DNA from 3 places in the Vibrio chagasii genome. Region 3 is predicted to be linked to each of the others. Evidence: predicted binding sites of a transcription regulator. Region 3 holds the regulator's gene; each other region holds the start of a gene.
What was found. Region 3 encodes MetJ, which represses methionine synthesis genes. Its sites were predicted from a motif close to TTAGACNTNTANANGTCTAA; they were not measured.

Region 1 (7,298 bases), 600 kb from region 3:
TGGCTTAGTGCGAGGCTTCTTACGATTATGCTGATCGCGAACGCGCTCGTAATCTAAGTCCAACTTCTCAACGAAGGCAGGTTTTAGCTCTTCAGAAAGTAGTGAGGTACATACGCCAACTGCACGAGAAGCGTTATTAACGTAGACCACCGGTTCTGAGTAATTCTGTTCAATTTTAACAGCAGTATGCGCCTTGGATGTCGTAGCACCACCAATCAATAGTGGTAACTTAAAGCCTTGTCGTTCCATTTCTTTGGCAACATGCACCATTTCATCAAGGGATGGAGTAATCAGGCCAGAAAGACCAATAATATCGACGTTTTCTTCTTTCGCGACTTTGAGAATTTTTTCACATGAAACCATCACGCCTAGGTCGATGATGTCATAGTTATTACATTGAAGAACGACGCCAACAATGTTCTTACCAATATCATGAACATCGCCCTTAACTGTCGCGAGAAGGATCTTACCGTTACTCGCACCAACTTCTTTGGATGCATTAATAAACGGCTCCAAGTGGGCTACAGCTTGCTTCATTACACGGGCCGATTTAACAACTTGAGGGAGGAACATCTTGCCTGCACCAAACAAGTCGCCGACCACGTTCATGCCGTCCATTAGCGGACCTTCAATTACCTCAATTGGTCGAGCTGAATTGACACGTGCTTCTTCAGTATCTTCAACGATGAAGTCAGTAATACCTTTGACCAAAGAGTGCTCTAAACGCTTCTCTACAGGCCAAGTGCGCCACTCGAGTGCTGATTTATCTTCAACTTTACCAACCGCTCGCTCTAGATACTCGGTTGCCATATCCAGCAAGCGTTCCGTAGAGTCTTCACGACGGTTTAGTACAACATCTTCAACAGCATCACGCAGATCTTCTGGCACGTTATCGTAAATTTCCAGCTGACCAGCGTTTACGATGCCCATATCCATACCATTTTTAAAACAGTGGTATAAGAATACAGCGTGGATTGCCTCACGAACGTAGTTATTACCTCGGAATGAGAATGACACGTTCGATACACCACCCGAGATCATCGCATGAGGTAGGCCGCGCTTGATATCGCCTACCGCTTCAATGAAATCAACCGCATAGTTGTTATGCTCTTCAATACCAGTCGCAACCGCGAAGATGTTTGGGTCAAAAATAATGTCTTCAGGTGGGAAGCCAACCTCATCAACAAGAATGTTGTAAGCATTGGTACAGATCTCGACTTTACGTTCACGTGTATCTGCCTGACCGACTTCATCGAACGCCATCACGATTACGGCTGCACCATAGCGGCGAACCAACTTCGCTTGCTCGACGAACTTCTCTTTACCTTCTTTAAGAGAAATTGAGTTAACGATACCTTTACCCTGAATACATTTCAGGCCGGCTTCAATAACCTCCCATTTTGATGAATCGACCATTACTGGGACTTTTGAAATCTCTGGCTCAGAGGCACATAGATTAAGGAATTTAACCATACACGCTTCAGCGTCTAGCATTCCTTCATCCATATTGATATCGATGATCTGGGCACCATTTTCAACTTGCTCACGAGCAACACTCAATGCCTCATCGTAAAGCTCTTCTTTGATCAAGCGTTTGAAGCGCGCAGAACCGGTCACGTTCGTTCGCTCACCTACGTTTACAAACAGAGACTCTTTTGCAATGGTCAGAGGTTCTAAACCGGATAAACGACACGACACAGGTAGGTCCGGCAATTGGCGAGGAGTTACACCTTCAACCGCTTCTGCCATTTGACGAATATGTTCTGGCGTAGTACCACAACAGCCACCAATCAAGTTCAAGAAGCCACTTTCAGCCCATTCTTTAACGTGCTCTGCCATGTCTTCAGGTGAAAGGTCATACTCGCCAAATGCGTTAGGTAAGCCTGCGTTAGGGTGAGCAGAAACATAACTCTCTGAGATACGAGACATCTCGCCAACATACTCACGCAGCTCATCAGGGCCTAATGCACAGTTCAAACCAAACGAGATAGGCTTAACATGACGAAGGGCGTTATAGAAAGCTTCCGTCGTCTGCCCTGAAAGCGTACGACCTGATGCATCAGTAATGGTGCCAGAGATCATGACCGGTAAAGTGATGCCTACTTCTTCGAAAACAGATTCCACTGCAAAAGCACACGCTTTAGCATTGAGTGTATCGAAGATGGTTTCGATAAGAATAAGGTCTGAGCCACCTTTGATCAGCGCGCGAGTCGATTCAGAGTAGGCCTCGACTAACTCATCAAAACTCACATTACGATAACCCGGATCATTAACATCTGGAGAGATAGAACAAGTACGGTTTGTTGGGCCTAAGACGCCGGCAACGAAACGAGGTTTTTCAGGAGTCTTTGCAGTCCATTCGTCAGCGGCTTCTCGTGCTAACTTGGCTGCTGCAAAGTTAATTTCTTCACTAAGGCTTTCCATATCGTAGTCGGCCATAGCAATGGTTGTAGCGTTAAAAGTATTGGTTTCAAGGATGTCTGCCCCAGCTTCCAAATATTGCGAATGAATATCTTTGATAAGCTTAGGTTGTGTAAGTACCAAAAGGTCATTGTTACCCTTTAAGTCACTATGCCAATCCGCAAAGCGTTCACCACGATAGTCTTGCTCTTCCAATTTATAGTCCTGAATCATGGTACCCATGCCACCATCAATCAGTAAAATTCGTTGCTTCAACAGAGCATCAATCTTTTGCCTTACATTACTTCCCACGGTACAACCTCATTCCTTTAATTATGCTTCCATCCTATCACACATTAAAAAGGAGTCTAGACGTCTAAAAGAGGAAATTGATTACCGAGTCCTGACAAAAAGTGTTTGCTATTTGAGCATGAGACAACGAAAATTCATATTCATACTTTGTTACATGTTGGTACCCCAATGTCGGTCTATTACACCTTATGCTTCTTGTCTGCTGCAGCCATGCTCATTGCCTTTGTTAATAGCAAAATTGGTAAAATGCAAACAACCATCGCCATCACAGCAGGCTCAATGATGCTGTCTCTTTTAATTATCATTGCGGGCCAAAACAACTGGTTTCAGTTGGCCGACATTGCTTCTGAAACGGTTGCCAGTATCAACTTTGAAGACTTCCTACTTAAAGGGATATTAGGCTTCTTACTATTCGCAGGCGGTTTAGGGATAAAACTACCAAACCTAAAAGACCAAAAGTGGGAAATCACAGTGCTCGCACTCGGCGCTACTCTTTTCTCGACCTTCTTTATTGGTTTTGTTCTTTATGGTTTCTGTCAGTTCATCGGCATCCAATTCGATCTCATTTACTGCTTACTATTCGGTTCTCTTATCTCCCCTACCGACCCAATCGCTGTTTTAGCCATAGTAAAGAAACTCGATGCACCGAAACGAATCTCAACTCAGATTGAAGGTGAATCGCTATTTAACGATGGTTTTGGCTTGGTAATCTTCGTCACTCTATTCACCATTGCGTTTGGCACAGAAGCACCGACAGTTGGCAGCGTGACCATGCTATTTGTCCAAGAGGCTATTGGCGGTATCGTTTATGGTTTTGCATTAGGTCTTATATTCCACTACCTAATCAGTAATACTGATGACCACTCAATGGAATTGCTACTCACCATTGGTGTCCCTACTGCAGGTTATGCTTTTGCTGAAGTTCTCCACGTATCAGGTCCATTAGCTATGGTGGTATCAGGTATCATGATTGGTAACTGGACTCGCTTTATCGGCTTCTCTAAAGAGAGTGAAGACCACCTTGACCACTTCTGGGAACTAATAGATGAGTTCTTAAATGGCGTATTGTTCTTATTGATTGGTATGTCGATGCTGCTGTTCAAATTCCACCAAGAAGACTGGATCTTAATGGCATTCGCAGTTCCTCTAGTATTGAGTGCACGCTACCTGAGTGTTTTCTTGTCGTACATTGGATTTAAGCGCTTTAGAACTTACAACCCATGGTCGATTAAGATTCTAACTTGGGGCGGCTTACGTGGAGGCTTAGCACTAGCCATGGCTCTATCAATCCCTTCCGGTATCTGGGTAATTGAAGACAAAGCGATAGATGTTAAAGAGATAATCCTTGTCATGACCTATGCCGTAGTGGTGTTCTCGATTCTGGTTCAAGGCTCGACAATTACTCCTATGATAGAGAAAGCAAAACAAGCAGAGAAAGAGCTAGATTAACACCTAGATAGATTAACCAAGGCCACCTACTTTAGGTGGCCTTTTTTATACCTAATGAAAGTCAAACTCACCAATTCCCACACTGAAGCTATCGCTGAAAGGTATGTGTAGAACATAGAAGCTTATATAGATATTTGATACCACTATTATTGGAGTAATCGAAAACCTTAATTTAGGGGGAGTACTAAATTTGGCCGGAACTCTTTCAGGAGGTTAAGTCCTACAGATACCTCATTGTTCTGCACACTCACTAGCCTCCCCAATAACCCACTCTCAAGTTATATTAGCTTCAATCGAAAGACTTCACCTTTCACCTGGAAACACAAAGAACGGGAATCAATGTCTCGCTAGAATAGCGTTAGTTATTAACTAGCGGAACTATAGAGCAAAATGAGTATTGGCTAGATAGAGATCACTTGGTACTTCTAGCGTTACTTCTAAAGATGACAGGAATAATAAAGGCTCTAGCATTTTGCTGGGACGCGCACTCTAAAGACTTAAATATGGCAGGAATGGAGAGATTAGACTGAGCTGGCGAGCTAGGGGAACGCGTAGTTATTCCAACTTTGCTTCGCGAAAAAAAACCTCAGCATTTCTGCTGAGGCTTAGTATATGGCAAGGGTTGAGGCATAAACTCCCAACACGCACAGTTTTGGTAAGTAGGGGAATCCGCGGCTCTGCCAATAGAGTATTATTAGATTCAGAAAGCAAAAAGGCTCTAGCATTTCTGCTAGAGCCTTTCAATGTGGCAGGGGTGGAGAGATTCGAACTCCCAACACGCGGATTTGGAATCCGCTGCTCTGCCAATTGGAGCTACACCCCTAAAACTTTTTGTACTTTAGATTCGAAAAAGCCTCGCACTAGGCGAGGTTATCGAATAAGTGGCGGAGTGGACGGGACTCGAACCCGCGACCCCCGGCGTGACAGGCCGGTATTCTAACCAACTGAACTACCACTCCGCAGTGGACTACTTGTCGTCGCTGACAAGTCGTTCATAATTTAAAGCCTGGCGATGTCCTACTCTCACATGGGGAAGCCCCACACTACCATCGGCGCTATTGTGTTTCACTTCTGAGTTCGGCATGGAATCAGGTGGGTCCACAATGCTATGGTCGCCAAGCAAATTTTGCTTTTACTTTCAGCTTTTTTAAAAACTGAAGGCAAAATAATCTGGAAAGCTATTAAAAGTTCTTACGTAAACTCATTCAAGTGTTCTTGTTTGCCTCTGCTTTTTAAAGCGGAAACAACAGTTATGAGTCCATCAAAACCCCTTGGGTGTTGTATGGTTAAGCCTCACGGGCAATTAGTACAGGTTAGCTCAATGCCTCGCAGCACTTACACACCCTGCCTATCAACGTTCTAGTCTTGAACAACCCTTTAGGACACTTAAAGTGTCAGGGAAAACTCATCTCAGGGCTCGCTTCCCGCTTAGATGCTTTCAGCGGTTATCGATTCCGAACTTAGCTACCGGGCAATGCCATTGGCATGACAACCCGAACACCAGAGGTTCGTCCACTCCGGTCCTCTCGTACTAGGAGCAGCCCCCTTCAATTTTCCAACGCCCACGGCAGATAGGGACCGAACTGTCTCACGACGTTCTAAACCCAGCTCGCGTACCACTTTAAATGGCGAACAGCCATACCCTTGGGACCGACTTCAGCCCCAGGATGTGATGAGCCGACATCGAGGTGCCAAACACCGCCGTCGATATGAACTCTTGGGCGGTATCAGCCTGTTATCCCCGGAGTACCTTTTATCCGTTGAGCGATGGCCCTTCCATTCAGAACCACCGGATCACTATGACCTGCTTTCGCACCTGCTCGAATTGTCATTCTCGCAGTCAAGCGGGCTTATGCCATTGCACTAACCACACGATGTCCAACCGTGTTTAGCCCACCTTCGTGCTCCTCCGTTACTCTTTGGGAGGAGACCGCCCCAGTCAAACTACCCACCAGGCACTGTCCGTAATCCCGATTCAGGGACCAACGTTAGAACATCAAAACTACAAGGGTGGTATTTCAAGGACGACTCCACCACATCTAGCGACGCGGTTTCAAAGTCTCCCACCTATCCTACACATGTAGGTTCAATGTTCAGTGCCAAGCTGTAGTAAAGGTTCACGGGGTCTTTCCGTCTAGCCGCGGGTACACTGCATCTTCACAGCGATTTCAATTTCACTGAGTCTCGGGTGGAGACAGCGTGGCCATCATTACGCCATTCGTGCAGGTCGGAACTTACCCGACAAGGAATTTCGCTACCTTAGGACCGTTATAGTTACGGCCGCCGTTTACCGGGGCTTCGATCAAGAGCTTCGACCGAAGTCTAACCCCATCAATTAACCTTCCGGCACCGGGCAGGCGTCACACCGTATACGTCATCTTACGATTTTGCACAGTGCTGTGTTTTTAATAAACAGTTGCAGCCACCTGGTATCTGCGACTCTCGTCTGCTCCATCCGCAAGGGACTTCACTGATAAGAGCGTACCTTCTCCCGAAGTTACGGTACCATTTTGCCTAGTTCCTTCACCCGAGTTCTCTCAAGCGCCTTGGTATTCTCTACCCGACCACCTGTGTCGGTTTGGGGTACGATTCCTTACAATCTGAAGCTTAGAGGCTTTTCCTGGAAGCATGGCATCAATGACTTCACTACCGTAGTAGCTCGACATCGTATCTCAGCGTTAAGAAGAACCGGATTTACCTAATTCTTCCGCCTACGTACTTGAACCTGGACAACCGTCGCCAGGCCCACCTAGCCTTCTCCGTCCCCCCATCGCAATTGTAAGAAGTACGGGAATATTAACCCGTTTCCCATCGACTACGCCTTTCGGCCTCGCCTTAGGGGTCGACTTACCCTGCCCCGATTAACGTTGGACAGGAACCCTTGGTCTTCCGGCGAGGGAGTTTTTCACTCCCTTTATCGTTACTCATGTCAGCATTCGCACTTCTGATACCTCCAGCAGCCCTTACAGACCACCTTCAACGGCTTACAGAACGCTCCCCTACCCCACGCACATAAGTGCGTAGCCGCAGCTTCGGTGTATAGCTTAGCCCCGTTACATCTTCCGCGCAGGCCGACTCGACCAGTGAGCTATTACGCTTTCTTTAAATGATGGCTGCTTCTAAGCCAACATCCTGGC
Region 2 (7,298 bases), 450 kb from region 3:
CGCTTAGTTGAATGGATTATTGAATCGGTGATTGGGTGTGATGAGAGATCTCTGTGTTACCTAAAAGTTGAGAGATCAATAGATTAGCAGCTAGTTTACCCGCTGATTGGTAGCCCGGATCAATACTAAAGACCCGAGGGAATAGGAAAGAAAGAAGATCGTTACCGCCGACACCAGTCACCACCACATCTTCACGTTGTCGTTCTTGCAAGCGTTTGATGACCCCAAGAGCGAGAGTATCACTGGCACAGACAATCGCTTGAGTCGTTGGAGTGAGTACCTCATCCACCAACTGATAAGCGCTTTCATGATGAAGTTGACCAGTACGATAGTTCGCTATCACTCTACTGTCCTCGCACCAATCTAGGTAAGCTTTTAGACGAAGTTCACCGGTTGATTTATCGCTAGGATCAACCCCAATGAAACCAACATCAGAGATCCCCTGATCCGTTAAATACGCCAACGCCCTATTGATCACCTGTTGGTTGTCATAGTTAATCGAGGTTACGTTCTCAGTGTCCAGCGCAATGACCACGGCTTTATGTCCCCACGCTTCGATCGCGGGGATATCGCAATCCGTGAAGCCAAACACAATGATGCCATCAACGTTACGACGCTTTAGAACTTGTAGGTGCTCGTTGGCTTTTTCTCTGTCGAGCTGGCTTTCCATGATCACCACATCGTAGCCCGCTTGGTACAACTCAGACAGCATGGTGCTGACGGCTTTGTTTTCAGAAGGAGAATCCAAACGAGAGATGATCACGCCAATCACTTTTTGGCTACCACCACGCATCGATTGCGCAGACTTTGAAGGCGTATACCCAGATTCTTGAATTACTCTTTCTACCCTTTCACGGGTTTCAGGTTTCACTTTAGGATCATTGGTCAGAACGCGAGATACGGTCGACTTACCAACACCAGACAGCTTAGCAATATCAAGAATAGTGAGTTTTTTGCTCATAAAAGGTCTAACGTCAAAGGAAGGAAAAGAAGCGGTGAGGGCATCCACCCTCACTTAACTGTTTGTAAATCTTAGCGATTAAAGATGGCTTACTTGCTGCAGTTTCGATACACCACACGACCAAGTTCTAGGCGTGCGTTATCACCTTTGGTACGTAAAGTAACGCTGTTGATTAACTCTCCAGTACCATCATCTAAGATGTACTTGGTTCCTGAGCCAGCCGCTACTTGAGTCAGGCGGTATTCATTTTCAGGTAAACGTAATACCGCTTTTTCATTATCAAGGTAAGCCACTTCAAATGAAACGTCAGACTCACATTGATAAGTCACGAATTGATTGTCCGATGTAGCACTGTCAGGCGCTGCTGACTTAGAGCAACCCATTAGTGCTACCGTACATAGAGATGCTACTAACATAGCTTTCATACTTCGTTCCTCATCTTTATACCATTGAAGGTAGTGAAATGTCTTAGCCTTTTAGGAAAGCAGGCACGTCCGCAATGCTATCAAGGACAACACTTGCCAAGGCTTCACCCTTTTCAGTGATTGGTTTACCGGTTCTTACCAATACCTTAGTGCCAACACCTGCCGCTTCTGCAGCCATCATGTCTTCAGCTTTATCGCCGATCATCACAGAGTTAGCCATATCAATCTTTAGAAAGTCACGCGCGGAAATGAACATGCCAGGCTTTGGCTTACGACAATCACAATCTTGTTTGTAGTCACCAATGCCGTGTTCAGCGTGGTGAGGGCAGTAGTAAATACCATCTAGCTCAACGCCATTATCGACAAAGTTCCAATCCATCCACTGCGTTAAAGAGAGAAAACGGTCTTCACTAAACATGCCACGAGCAATACCAGACTGGTTCGTCACAAGCACCAATAAATAACCCATATCTTTAAACGCTTTCGCCGCTTCAAACACACCATCGATGTATTCAAAATCATGCTCATCATGTACGTAGCCGTGATCAACGTTAATCACACCATCACGATCTAAAAAAACAGCAGGTTTAGACAAAATTTTGTTCTCTATCAACTCTCTATTAATCATTAATTATTACACGCTTTATTTGCTTCATCACTATCTATTTAGTTTTGCGTTCGTTAACGATTTGTTTCCCTCTCAGCAATACAATCGACGTTTAGCCGTCTAGACGTAAAAATATCTATTGACTTAGATCACGGAACACCATAGCATCATCTGTAAATCGAGCGAGCTATCGACATATTATTCTGTTCTACCTGCACGGGTTTCTCTATGATTAAAGTGAATCAAGTCAATAAGGTTTTTTATCAAGGCACTAAAGAAATCAATGCCTTAATTGATATCAACCTCCACATTCCTCAAGGTCAAATCTTTGGAGTCATCGGCTCTTCAGGTGCAGGCAAAAGTACCCTAATCCGCTGTGTAAATATGTTGGAAGCCCCAACTTCAGGTGAAGTGATTGTTGACGGTATCGACCTAACAAAACTGAGCAAATCAGAACTTAGCGAAGCACGCCGTAACATCGGCATGATTTTCCAGCACTTCAACCTGCTGTCTTCTCGTACTGTATTTAACAATGTAGCACTACCTCTAGAACTAGCTGGTAAAGATAAAGCGGTTATCGAAGCGAAAGTCAGCGAGCTCCTTGAACTGGTAGGCCTTGCAGACAAGCGTGATACTTACCCTGCAAACCTAAGTGGCGGTCAAAAGCAGCGTGTCGCGATTGCTCGTGCATTGGCATCAGACCCGAAAGTACTACTGTGTGATGAAGCGACCAGTGCTCTGGATCCCGCAACCACTCAATCGATTCTTGAACTGCTGCGTGAAATCAACCGCAAGCTAAACATTACTATCCTGCTTATTACGCATGAAATGGATGTGGTTAAGAGCATCTGTCACGAAGTGGCGATCATCGGTGGTGGTGAATTGGTAGAGAAAGGCACGGTTGGCGATATCTTTGCGCATCCTAAGACTGAGTTAGCGCATCAATTTATTCGTTCAACCTTAGATCTAACAATCCCTGAAGATTACCAAGCGCGCTTACAAGAAACTCGAGTAGATGGCAGTTACCCTCTGGTACGCCTGGAGTTCACAGGTGCAACCGTTGATGCTCCGCTAATGACGCAAATCGCTCGTAAATTTAATATCGATGTCAGCATTCTAAGTTCTGACCTTGATTACGCTGGCGGCGTGAAGTTCGGCATGATGGTGGCTGAACTGTTCGGCAACGAAGTAGATGATAATGCTGCTATCCAATTCCTACGCGATAACAATGTAAAAGTAGAGGTGCTTGGTTATGTCCTTTAGTTTCAACGAGATTGCTGACTGGATCAGCCTTAACGGTAACCTTCTATTAGAAGCAACTGGCGAAACACTTTACATGGTTGCTGTGGCAGGCATTGTTGGCTTTGCTGTCGGTATTCCCCTAGGCGTGATTCTACACACCACCAAAAAAGGCGGTTTGCTAGAAAACACTAAGCTTAACCAAATTCTTGGTGCGGTAGTCAACGTAGGCCGTTCAGTACCTTTCTTGGTATTGATGGTTGCGATTATCCCACTGACTAAGATGCTGATTGGTACCTTTATCGGTACAACAGCGGCAATTGTTCCACTGACTATTGGCGCAATCCCATTTGTTGCTCGTCTTATCGAAAGTGCACTGCTTGAAGTACCAACAGGTCTAGTAGAAGCAGCGCAATCAATGGGCGCGACACCAACACAAATCATTAGCAAAGTTCTGCTTCCTGAAGCACTACCGACTATTATCAACTCAGTAACCATCACACTCGTTACCCTAGTGAGCTACTCAGCAATGGCAGGTACAGTTGGCGGTGGCGGCCTAGGCGATGTGGCTATTCGTTACGGATTCCACCGTTACGATGTGACCATCATGGCAGTGACCGTAGTGATGTTGATTGTGCTTGTACAAATTATTCAATCGATCGGTGATTCATTAGTTCGCCGTGTTGACCACAGATAAGACTCAGCGTTTACACGCAAACAATCTAAGAACAGAGTCGTCTGAACCAAATTAAATAGATTTATTAAAAGGAGATTATTATGAAATTTAGCCTTAAAGGTTTACTAACTATCGCAGCGGCAGCTTCAGCGCTAGTTCTAGCAGGTTGTGGTGATAAAGAAGTCGACACTTCTAAAGTAAAAGTGGGTGTAATGGCAGGTGCTGAAGCTCAGGTTGCAGAAGTTGCAGCTAAAGTAGCGAAAGAGAAGTACGGCCTAGATGTTGAACTAGTAACGTTCACTGATTACGTAACACCAAACGCAGCACTAGATGACGGTTCTATCGACATCAACGCATTCCAACACGCACCGTACCTAGATCAGCAAGTGGCTGACCGTGGTTACAAACTGACAATCGCTGGTAACACGTTTGTTTACCCAATTGCGGGTTACTCGAAAGAAGTGAAATCGGTAGATGAAATCCAAGATGGCGCGCGCATCGCTGTACCAAACGATCCGACAAACCTAGGTCGTTCTCTACTGCTTCTTGAGCAACAAGGTCTACTTGAGCTTCGTGAAGGCGCTGGTCTTCTAGCAACAATACGTGACATCGTTAAGAACCCTAAGAACCTAACGATTGTTGAGCTAGACGCAGCACAACTACCACGTTCTCTTGATGACGTAGCTCTGTCTGTCATCAACACAACTTACGCGAGCTCTATCAACCTGACTCCACAAAAAGATGGCGTATTCGTTGAAGACAAAGAGTCTCCATACGTGAACCTAATCGTGTCTCGTGAAGAGAACCTAAACGCTGAGAACGTACAAAACTTCGTTAAAGCTTACCAAACTGAAGAAGTGTACAACGCAGCTTCTGACATCTTCCAAGGTGGCGTAGTTAAAGGCTGGTAATCTGCCTCGCTTCACTACCCTATAGATACCAAAAGGGGCTGACATTGTGTCAGCCCCTTTTTCGATCACTCGAAGCTCACTCATGAGCCTATCGTGCTAAGAACACCGTCGTTACTTTAGCTGATCCCAAGAGATGTTTGATACCAAACGGCAATCATCACACTTGAAATAGAAAATATCGTGGATCGGCGCATCTAGCAGCCATTCGCCACCACATTGCGGACATTTACGCTCTTTTTCGTCTTTCAAACTAATGCCACCTACACGGTACAAGTAGTAGTAAGTAGGAATCTTAGTCAGATACTCGATACGCCCTCTTAAGCCCCAACCGCGTTTAAACAGTACGCTTTTGGTATCGCTGATTTCCGTCAAGGTCGCGTGTTCAGCTCGACAACCACCACCCATTTGTACTTCATCACAGGCTTGCCATTCCGTCTGCCATTTCAGCACGGCTTTATGGTCGCCATTAAAGGTAGGTGGATTACGGTATAGTGGGATCGGCAACAAGCTATCACCACTGCGTAGCGGTGAACAGGTATGCACAAAGGTGGTGTACAGTACTTGCCAACTAGGCGCTTCATCTTCAGCCACTTCTTCTGAGTTCAAATCTCGACCCAGCAAGCGCATTTTAGGAGTAAGCAGGCTCGCATTAGACAGACGATCTAAGCACACTTTCACAAAATCTGAGTGATTACGGGGGTGTAAGCTATCTTGCTCCGGGCAGACAACACGAACGTAAAACTCGCCGTCACCCATCACGATAGGAAACTCACGGCCTAGCACTTGTCCGTTATAACGCAGTGCATCCATTAAGCCATTCACCGCCTTGTCGACAGCGCTTACCGTTGTGTTATCAAAACACTCAAATTGAAGTTCTAGTACGTACATCTATCTATACCGCTGGTTGTAACTTTTCTAAAAACTCAGCCAATGTCTCAGCGAGTACATCACGATTTTTGGTGCCTAAGCGCTCTAAAATCACGTTGCCAGTTAAGTTACAGATAGAGATAACATCCAGCTCTGCATCAGTCGCTGCGATGAAAACCGTCGGTTTCAGCTTTAGACGACGCTGCGTTACCAAGTGACCTAGAATGTTTTCTTGCAGGCATTCGAAGTCTTCATCACTCCAAATTTGCAAAAGTGTCAGCTCATTACCGTCAAACGTCGCATTCATATCTGCGCTGTATTGAGCGCCATAGAAGATTTTGATGTCTTCATGCAGCGTTAGCTCGATGCCTGTTTCTACGTTAGTAAAATCAGCGAATTGCTCACGTGGGTAGTGTTTCCATAACACAGCGTCACCGCTCTTTTCTTCTACGCATGGCGATACGATGTCCACCAACTCCTCATTGCGAGGTAAGCTTTGGTGTTGCTGTTGCCACGCGTCAACGTATCGCTGACTAAAAGAAACCAGTGCGTCTTGAGCACGTTGAGTCATGAAAATCTCCTAAACACATAATAATAAATAGAATCTGAGCCTTTCCTTGCCAAATAAGCTTGTCTAATAAGCGATGACGTAATGACAGGGTAAAGGGGATTCAGTAAAATCGACCCCATTCTAATCGAATTTGAAACGAAAGTATGAGCAAATATTCTGACGCAAAAGAACTAGCGGGTTTAACGCTGGGCCAAAAAACTGAGTACTCTAACCAATACGATGCAAGTTTATTGCAACCAGTACCGCGTAGCCTGAATCGTGACGATCTAGCGCTAAACGGCGAGTTGCCTTTTATTGGTCATGATATTTGGACTATGTACGAGCTTTCATGGCTGAATACAAATGGCCTGCCACAAGTGGCGGTAGGTGAAGTTTTCATCCCAGCAACGAGCCCAAATTTAATTGAATCAAAATCTTTCAAGCTGTATCTGAACAGCTACAACCAGACTCAATTCGAAAACTGGGAACAAGTAACTGAGCGCTTAACTCAAGATCTGTCGGCATGTGCGGGCGAAGCTGTGATCGTGAATGTTAACTCGGTAACCGACTACACCAACCAGCCTATCGTGACGATGGAAGGTGAATGTATCGATAATCAAGATATCCAAATCACTAGCTACGACTTTGAAGCGTCACTGCTTGAAGGTGCTGCTGGCGAGCAAGAGGTGGAAGAAACACTTCACAGTCATCTATTAAAATCGAACTGCTTGATCACCAATCAACCAGACTGGGGTAGCGTTGAGATCGCATATTCAGGCAAGCAAATTGACCGTGAAGCCCTGCTGCGCTATTTAGTTTCATTCCGTGAGCACAACGAATTCCACGAACAATGTGTTGAGCGTATCTTCACTGATATCATGAAATACTGCGTGCCTTCGAAGCTAACTGTGTTTGCACGTTACACGCGTCGTGGTGGTCTGGATATCAACCCATACCGTTCAACAGAGCAAGATAGACCAAGCCACAATAAGCGCATGGCTCGCCAATAATCGGCAAACCACACACTTATTTGGCACCTACCTAATCTTTAAAGGACACTGA
Region 3 (7,298 bases):
GAATTCCACAGGGTCTCTTCCATCTTTTCACTGCTTGGTGGAAAAAACTCAAATGACACATTGATGTTGTCAGAAAGCTCAGCGATATTCTGATTTAAAGCGTCGATATGACTAGCGTGTGTGTATCCCATCTTACTCTCCCTGTGGCAAAAGCAACCACTAAAATCTCAAATCCTCAAACGACGTTTAGACGTCTATATGTCCACAGGATGTATTGAATACGATTTAATGTCAACAGATCCATTATGAATTTTTTTCAAGTAGATCGTGAGTAAAACTCAAGTCGTTAGATGGGTCGCAAAGCAGAAATAAGGAAGAAAAAAGGCTGAGAAACACATCGTGCTTTCAGCCTTATTTATCTTAGTGAAGAGTATGCTATTTAAGTGCCATAGCAAATGATTTGAGTATTAGAACAGGCTCGACATTCGGTTCAAATCAGACTGAATTGCACCAGCCGTCACTTCACGTCCAGCACCTGGGCCACGAATAACCAATGGGTTATCTTTGTACCATTTACTCTCAATCGCAAAGATATTGTCGCAAGGCAGCAAGTTCGCCAGAGCGTGCTCTTTCGATAACGCTTCAACACCTACGGTTGCTTTGCCGTTCTTCTCTAAACGCGCGACGTAACGTAGTACCTTTTGCTGAGAATGCGCTTTCTCCAAACGCTCAGCCAACTCCTCACTCAGCACAGAAGCTTTGTCAAAGAAGTCATCCACCGATAGGTCTTGCAGCTCTTCAGGGACCAGTGATTCCACTTTTACGTTTTCAGGTTCGATATCTAAGCCCGACTCACGAGCCAGAATCACCAACTTACGCATCACATCTGAACCATCGAGGTCAGCACGAGGGTCTGGTTCTGTCAGGCCTTGTTGCCATGCTAAATCCACCAGCTCGCTGAACGGCACCGTGCCATCAAACTGCTGGAACAACCAAGACAAAGTGCCTGAGAAGATACCCGACAGCGCAATAATATCGTCGCCACTTTCACGTAGGTCACGTACCGTGTGGTTAATTGGTAAGCCCGCACCAACGGTCGCGTTGTACAACCAGTGACGGCTGATCTTAGCAAACGCATCTTGAACCTGATGGTAATACTCGCTTGATGCGGAGCCTGCCACCTTGTTCGCCGAGATCAAGTGAATGCCTTGCTGAGCAATCTGTAGATACTTTTCTGCAAGAGCTTGGCTGGCAGTAACATCCAAAACCACAGCTTCGTCGTAGCCCTGAATAGAGCCTAAACGCTCCAGCCAGTCGTTTCCATTGTTAGCAATCGCTTCGTCATCAAAGCGCTCACCGACAGAGGTTGCATCGATACCTTGGTCGTCGAACCAATAGGTTTGGCTATCAACCACAGCAACCAATTCAAAGTTCATTCCGCGACGCTTTTCGAGCTCAGCCTTTTGCTCAGCAAACAGACTTAACCAGCTTGAACCAATGTTACCCTTACCACACAAGGCAATCGCAACACGCTTCTGCGCTTGGAATAGTTGAGAGTGAATGCCCTTCACTAGGCTCGATGTTTCACTCTTACGAATCACTGCCACTAAACTCAGACCAGAGTTCGCTTCAGAGATAAACTCAACCGATGAACTCTTTAGCTGCTGATAAAAACCGTAGCAGTGGTTAGGGTTCTTCGTTACGCCCGCACCTACAGCAGCAATAAGAGAGAAGCCCTCTTTCAGCTTAATCTCAGCTTCAATCGCGTGATCTTGTAGGTACTCTAGAGCGCCACCAGCGATCTCTTCTGTATACGCGAGACGCAAGCAGTGTTGATCCGGTTCTAGCTCATAAGCCAGCGGCTCTAGTTGAGCACGCTTAAGCCCTTCAAGCACCTCACTTTCTAGACGGTCGAAATCGTGCCCGTGACCAAACGTCAGTTGCACAATCAGCACTTCATCCAGAGAGGTAATGATTTTTGCACCACGACCCGATGCCAATACACGCTCTATCTGTGTAGAGCCCGCCTCTGGCTGATAGCTGCAACGCAAGCTCAGATCCATCGCACTTTGCGCGACTGGCTGTAGTGTGCGGCTATGAAGCACAGGTGCGGCAAGACGAGCGAGTTCACTCGCTTCATCAAGACGAAGTAGAGGCAGTAAACACGCATCCGACACCAAGCGAGGGTCAGCACTGTATACGCCTGCTACATCACTCCAAATCGTTACGCGATCCACTTCAGCTAAAGCGCCAATCACGGTTGCTGAATAGTCTGAACCATTGCGACCAAGTAATACGGTTTCACCTTCAGTATTTTGCGCCATAAAGCCGGTAATCACCACACGACAATGGGCATGTTGCGCTAACGCTTCTTTAATCAGAGGATAAGAACGAGCACGCTCCACTTCAGGCTGAGCGCCCACTTCTGCACGTAAGAAAGCACGAGCATCTTGTGCGACAGCTTGTAAATCATGTTGGCACAACAAAGCAGCTAACAGACGTGAAGACCAAACTTCACCGTGACCTAGGACTTGCGCTTTTTGTGCTTCGCTTAGAGGAGCCGTTAGCTCGCCCAAAGCGGTAAATTCTTGTTGGATAGTCGCCGTAAGTTGCTCTGCAGGCTCACCTTCAAGCAGTGCTTCAATCAGTTCAAGCTGGAACTGACGAAGGGTTTGTAGGCACTCATGAGCAATACGCCCATCTTTATCAAGCGCTTCTACAAACTCAATCAAACGGTTAGTGGTTTTGCCTGCTGCCGAAACAACCACTAAGTCTGTTGCTGATGAATACTCTCTAAGAATGTTGACCACGCGTAAGTAACACTCAGGGTCTGCTAAACTGCTACCACCAAATTTATGTAGCTGGCGAAAGGCTGCCATTGTTACCCCTCCCCTTCAGCGATAAAGCCTTGTGTTTTTTCAAACGCTTGCTTGAGGTCATCAATCAAATCTTCAGCATCTTCAAGGCCAACAGAAAGACGCAGCAACTGTTGAGAAACGCCCGCTTCTGCCAGTGCTTCTTCACCCATCGCACGGTGCGTCATCGACGCAGGGTGACAAATCAAGCTTTCAACACCGCCCAGCGACTCCGCCAAAGAGAACAGCTCTAACTTATCGACAAAGAACTTAAGCGCCTCGAATGAGCCCGCAAACTCAAAACTCAGCATTGAACCAAAGCCAGACTGCTGCTTCTTCGCGATATCATGACCTGGGTGTTCAGGAAGGCTTGGGTGGTAAATTGTACCAACGAGATCTTGCTGCTGCAGAGACGCCAGAATTTCACGTGAACTCTCTTCGTGAACTCGCATACGAGCACCTAACGTACGAATGCCACGTAGCGTCATGTAGCTATCAAATGGTGTGCCGGTCGCACCAATACAGTTACCCCACCATGCTAGCTCTTCAGCGTGCTCTTCTGTTTTAGTGATCACCACACCACCAATCACATCTGAATGTCCGTTGATGTATTTAGTCGTTGAGTGGATAACAAAATCCGCACCCAGCTCTAAAGGCTTTTGGAACACTGGTGTCAAAAATGTATTGTCGACAGCAACCAGAGCACCAACCTCTTTCGCTTTACGGCAAGTTTCTGCAATATCAACTACACGAACTAAAGGATTCGATGGTGTTTCAATTAAGATCAACTTTGGCTTAAGCGCGATCGCCGCATCCAGTGCCGCTTGATCCGATTGATCAACAAACAGAACTTTGAAGTCACCTTTTAGTGAGCGAGTGTTAAACAAACGGTAAGTACCACCATAGCAGTCGTGTGGTGCGACAATCAGATCATCACTGCCTAAGAAAGCAGAAACCCATAAGTTAAGTGCAGAAGTACCGCAGTTAGTAACCACTGCACCTTTGCCCGATTCAAGCTCAAACAGTGCCGTTTCTAATAAACCGCGGTTTGGGTTACCTGAACGGGTGTAATCGTACTTTGGCACTTCACCAAAAGCGGGAAACCCATAGTTAGTCGAAAGATAAATAGGTGGGACAACGGCATGGTGTTGCGTGTCTGACTCGATACCAGTACGTACTGCGATTGTTGCTGGCTTCCGGCTGCTCATAGGTGCTTCCTTACAAGTTTGCGTCTGAGAGTCACAGCTGCTTGTCGGCATTTTGCGGCTGTGTTAGATATATGTTATCCACTTTACTTTCATAAACGTGAGACGTCAACACTTCTAGACGTCTATATGTCTTTGCTTATGGCGGTAAATCCCGCTAAAATCACCACTATTAATTTAATCTAACAACTAAAGTGATGAAGGTACGCAATGGCCGACTGGAATGGTGAATACATAAGCCCATATGCTGAGCATGGAAAGAAAAGCGAACAAGTAAAGAAGATTACAGTTTCTATCCCTTTAAAAGTGCTAAAGGTGCTTACTGACGAGCGTACTCGCCGCCAGATCAACAACCTGCGCCATGCAACAAACAGTGAGCTACTGTGTGAAGCTTTTCTACATGCGTACACAGGCCAACCACTGCCAACAGATGAAGACCTTCGTAAAGACCGCCCAGATGATATCCCTGCTGAAGTGAAAAAACTGATGACAGAAATGGGCATCGAGTTCGAAGCGTTTGACGAAGAATAACAATAACTCAGTCACTGCCTTCAATATTGATTCGCTTTAGCTGAATGTTCACATTACTGATTCGTCTTATCAGTGTTCTGTGAATAAGAGACATAAAAAAACCGACTCCAGATGAGTCGGTTTTTTATTATTTGTGCTCTATGGAGCAACCGCTATAACAAGCGACTACTCCATCCAGTCGCTATGCCATATGCTTCTATGCCATGTAGTTAGCAGGCATCTCGATACGCGCAACGCCAGATTCAACGGCCGCTTCTGCTACTGCTTTCGCTACGCGAGGAAGTAAACGTGGGTCCATTGGCTTAGGAATGATGTAACCCTTACCGAACTCAAGTGACGTCTCACCCGCTGCTTTTAATACTTCCGCTGGCACTTCTTCTTTCGCCAGTTCACGAATGGCTTTAACCGCTGCAAGCTTCATTTCGTCATTGATTTCGCTTGCACGCACATCAAGTGCACCACGGAAAATGAATGGGAAACAAAGTACGTTGTTTACTTGGTTAGGGTAATCACTGCGGCCTGTACCCATAATAAGGTCAGAACGAACTTCGTGAGCAAGCTCAGGCTTGATCTCTGGATCTGGGTTTGAACATGCAAACACAACTGGCTTATCAGCCATTAATGTTAGTGCTTCTGCCGGTAGTAGGTTAGGGCCTGATACGCCCAAGAATAGGTCAGCACCTTCGATAACATCTTCAAGCATACGCTTATCTGTGTTGTTTGCGAATAGTTCTTTGTATTCGTTCAGATCATCACGACGAGTGTGGATCACACCCTTACGGTCAAGCATGTAGATCTTCTCACGCTGAGCGCCACACTTAATCAGTAGCTCCATACACGCAACCGCCGCTGCGCCAGCACCTAAACAAACGATCTTACACTCTTCTAGCTTCTTACCTTGAAGCTCGATCGCGTTCAGCATACCTGCTGCTGTTACGATCGCAGTACCGTGTTGGTCATCGTGGAATACTGGTACATCACAACGCTCAATCAGGCGACGTTCAATCTCAAAACAGTCTGGTGCTTTGATGTCTTCTAGGTTGATACCGCCGAATGTATCTGCGATGTTCGCAACTGTATCGACAAACTCATCGATTGTGCGGTGTTTTACTTCAATATCGATAGAATCTAAACCAGCGAAACGCTTAAACAGTAGCGCTTTACCTTCCATTACTGGTTTAGAAGCAATTGGACCAAGGTTACCTAGGCCAAGAATCGCAGTACCGTTAGAGATAACTGCAACCATGTTGCCTTTACCTGTGTACTTATAAACGTTATCAACGTTCTGTGCGATCTCACGAACAGGCTCAGCCACGCCTGGGCTGTATGCAAGTGCTAGGTCTTCTGCAGAGTTTGCAGGCTTCGTCAGCTCAATGGCAATTTTGCCTGGAATTGGGAACTCATGATAATCAAGAGCTTGCTGACGGAATTGTTCTTGAGGTGATAATTCTTGAGAGGATTGATCTTGGCGGCTGTCTTCAGACATAGGTGTAGGTTCCTAGGATATTATTATTAGGGGGATCTTGTTCATGTTAATGGATGTACTTCAAAGTTCCTAGGTGGTAAAGGCCTCTGTCTCATTAAAAAACGAGATTTCACTACTAATAAGACCAGTGAGCAGTTGAAATTACTATCGCTTGTTGAACTTTCGAGCGGATTTGCAGTGATGAGTAATAAGCGAAGAATTACCCTTCAATATAGAGGCAAGCTGCTTGGTGTAGGAGAGAATGAAAGCTTGAGGGGAAAGTCTGTATTTTCTCAAATTTCAGGCAACAAAAAAGGACACCGAAGTGTCCTTTTTATGTCTAAATAGCGAGAATTACTTCTTGCTAGAAAGAGCACCGAAACGCTTGTTGAAGCGATCAACACGGCCGCCTGTATCTACGATACGTTGCTTACCAGTGTAGAACGGGTGACATTTGTCACATACGTCTAGGTGGATTGATTCTTTTGCTAGCGTTGAGTTGAACTCAAAAGTGTTGCCGCAAGAACAAGTAGCAGTAACTGCTTTGTATTCTGGGTGGATTCCAGCTTTCATGGGATAACCTCAAGTAGGCCGTGTCGCTATACGATTCTAAGCCGCACACCACACGTAGTTTAAAAAAGAAATAAAGACACCGCTCATCACTAAAGCGCGACGAAGCCATACCTTTAAGGTGCAGTATAGTAATGAATCTGTGAAGTAGGATCAACTGATTTGATACATTTTTCGCCAATATTGATATTATTTTCTTCATCTATTGAAATTCTTTGGCGGCAGCGACTTTCAGGCACTCACTTCCCCTTGTCAGCCAAACTGTTTCTCGAATTTAACCGCCTTATCCTTTAGACTGTTCGCTCTCGTCAACTCAGATAAAGCCGTCCCTTTATGCGTCCAATGATTGCCCGTGTGGCGCTGCCTGTCCCACTCGACAAGCAGTTCGATTACAAGATTCCAAGCCACCTATTTCCGATTATTGGTGGTCGAGTCTCTGTGCCTTTTGGACGACAAACCTTAACTGGGATTGTCACGGCTCTGGTTAACGAATCAGAATTCGAACTAGACAAACTCAAACCGATTAAAGCGTTGCTAGATAACCAGCCGGTTTGGCCGGACTCTGTCTACTCACTATTAACGTGGTGCAGTCAGTTCTATCAATACCCACTTGGCGAAACCTTTGCCAATGCCCTACCCAGAGCTTTACGCAAAGGCAAAGCGGCAGACTTCGCAACTTTGGTTGAGTGGCAGCTAACGCCGTCAGGCAGAGATCAGTTAATGCAAGGCTTT

Region 1: a site for MetJ is predicted at 2,761-2,780, ahead of metH (methionine synthase). Genes of this name have one in related genera too.
Region 2: a site for MetJ is predicted at 2,106-2,125, ahead of metN (methionine ABC transporter ATP-binding protein MetN). Genes of this name have one in related genera too.

The regions. Positions count from the first base shown of each region.
Region 1 covers NZ_AP025465.1:320,244-327,541, reverse strand. The annotation lists gene metH (methionine synthase) at 1-2,712, opposite strand, end outside; gene OCV52_RS01515 (cation:proton antiporter) at 2,881-4,161, shown strand; tRNA gene OCV52_RS01510 (tRNA-Trp) at 4,908-4,984, opposite strand; tRNA gene OCV52_RS01505 (tRNA-Asp) at 5,044-5,120, opposite strand; rRNA gene rrf (5S ribosomal RNA) at 5,166-5,281, opposite strand; rRNA gene OCV52_RS01495 (23S ribosomal RNA) at 5,444-7,298, opposite strand, start outside.
Region 2 covers NZ_AP025465.1:2,677,242-2,684,539, forward strand. The annotation lists gene treR (trehalose operon repressor TreR) at 17-961, opposite strand; gene OCV52_RS12240 (MliC family protein) at 1,051-1,386, opposite strand; gene gmhB (D-glycero-beta-D-manno-heptose 1,7-bisphosphate 7-phosphatase) at 1,430-1,981, opposite strand; gene metN (methionine ABC transporter ATP-binding protein MetN) at 2,222-3,256, shown strand; gene OCV52_RS12255 (methionine ABC transporter permease) at 3,246-3,929, shown strand; gene OCV52_RS12260 (MetQ/NlpA family lipoprotein) at 4,010-4,819, shown strand; gene OCV52_RS12265 (Zn-ribbon-containing protein) at 4,931-5,707, opposite strand; gene syd (SecY-interacting protein) at 5,712-6,257, opposite strand; gene queF (NADPH-dependent 7-cyano-7-deazaguanine reductase QueF) at 6,401-7,246, shown strand.
Region 3 covers NZ_AP025465.1:3,132,129-3,139,426, forward strand. The annotation lists gene metF (methylenetetrahydrofolate reductase) at 1-131, opposite strand, end outside; gene OCV52_RS14495 (bifunctional aspartate kinase/homoserine dehydrogenase II) at 408-2,819, opposite strand; gene OCV52_RS14500 (O-succinylhomoserine (thiol)-lyase) at 2,822-4,003, opposite strand; gene metJ (met regulon transcriptional regulator MetJ) at 4,211-4,531, shown strand; gene OCV52_RS14510 (malic enzyme-like NAD(P)-binding protein) at 4,728-6,017, opposite strand; gene rpmE (50S ribosomal protein L31) at 6,351-6,569, opposite strand; gene priA (primosomal protein N') at 6,900-7,298, shown strand, end outside.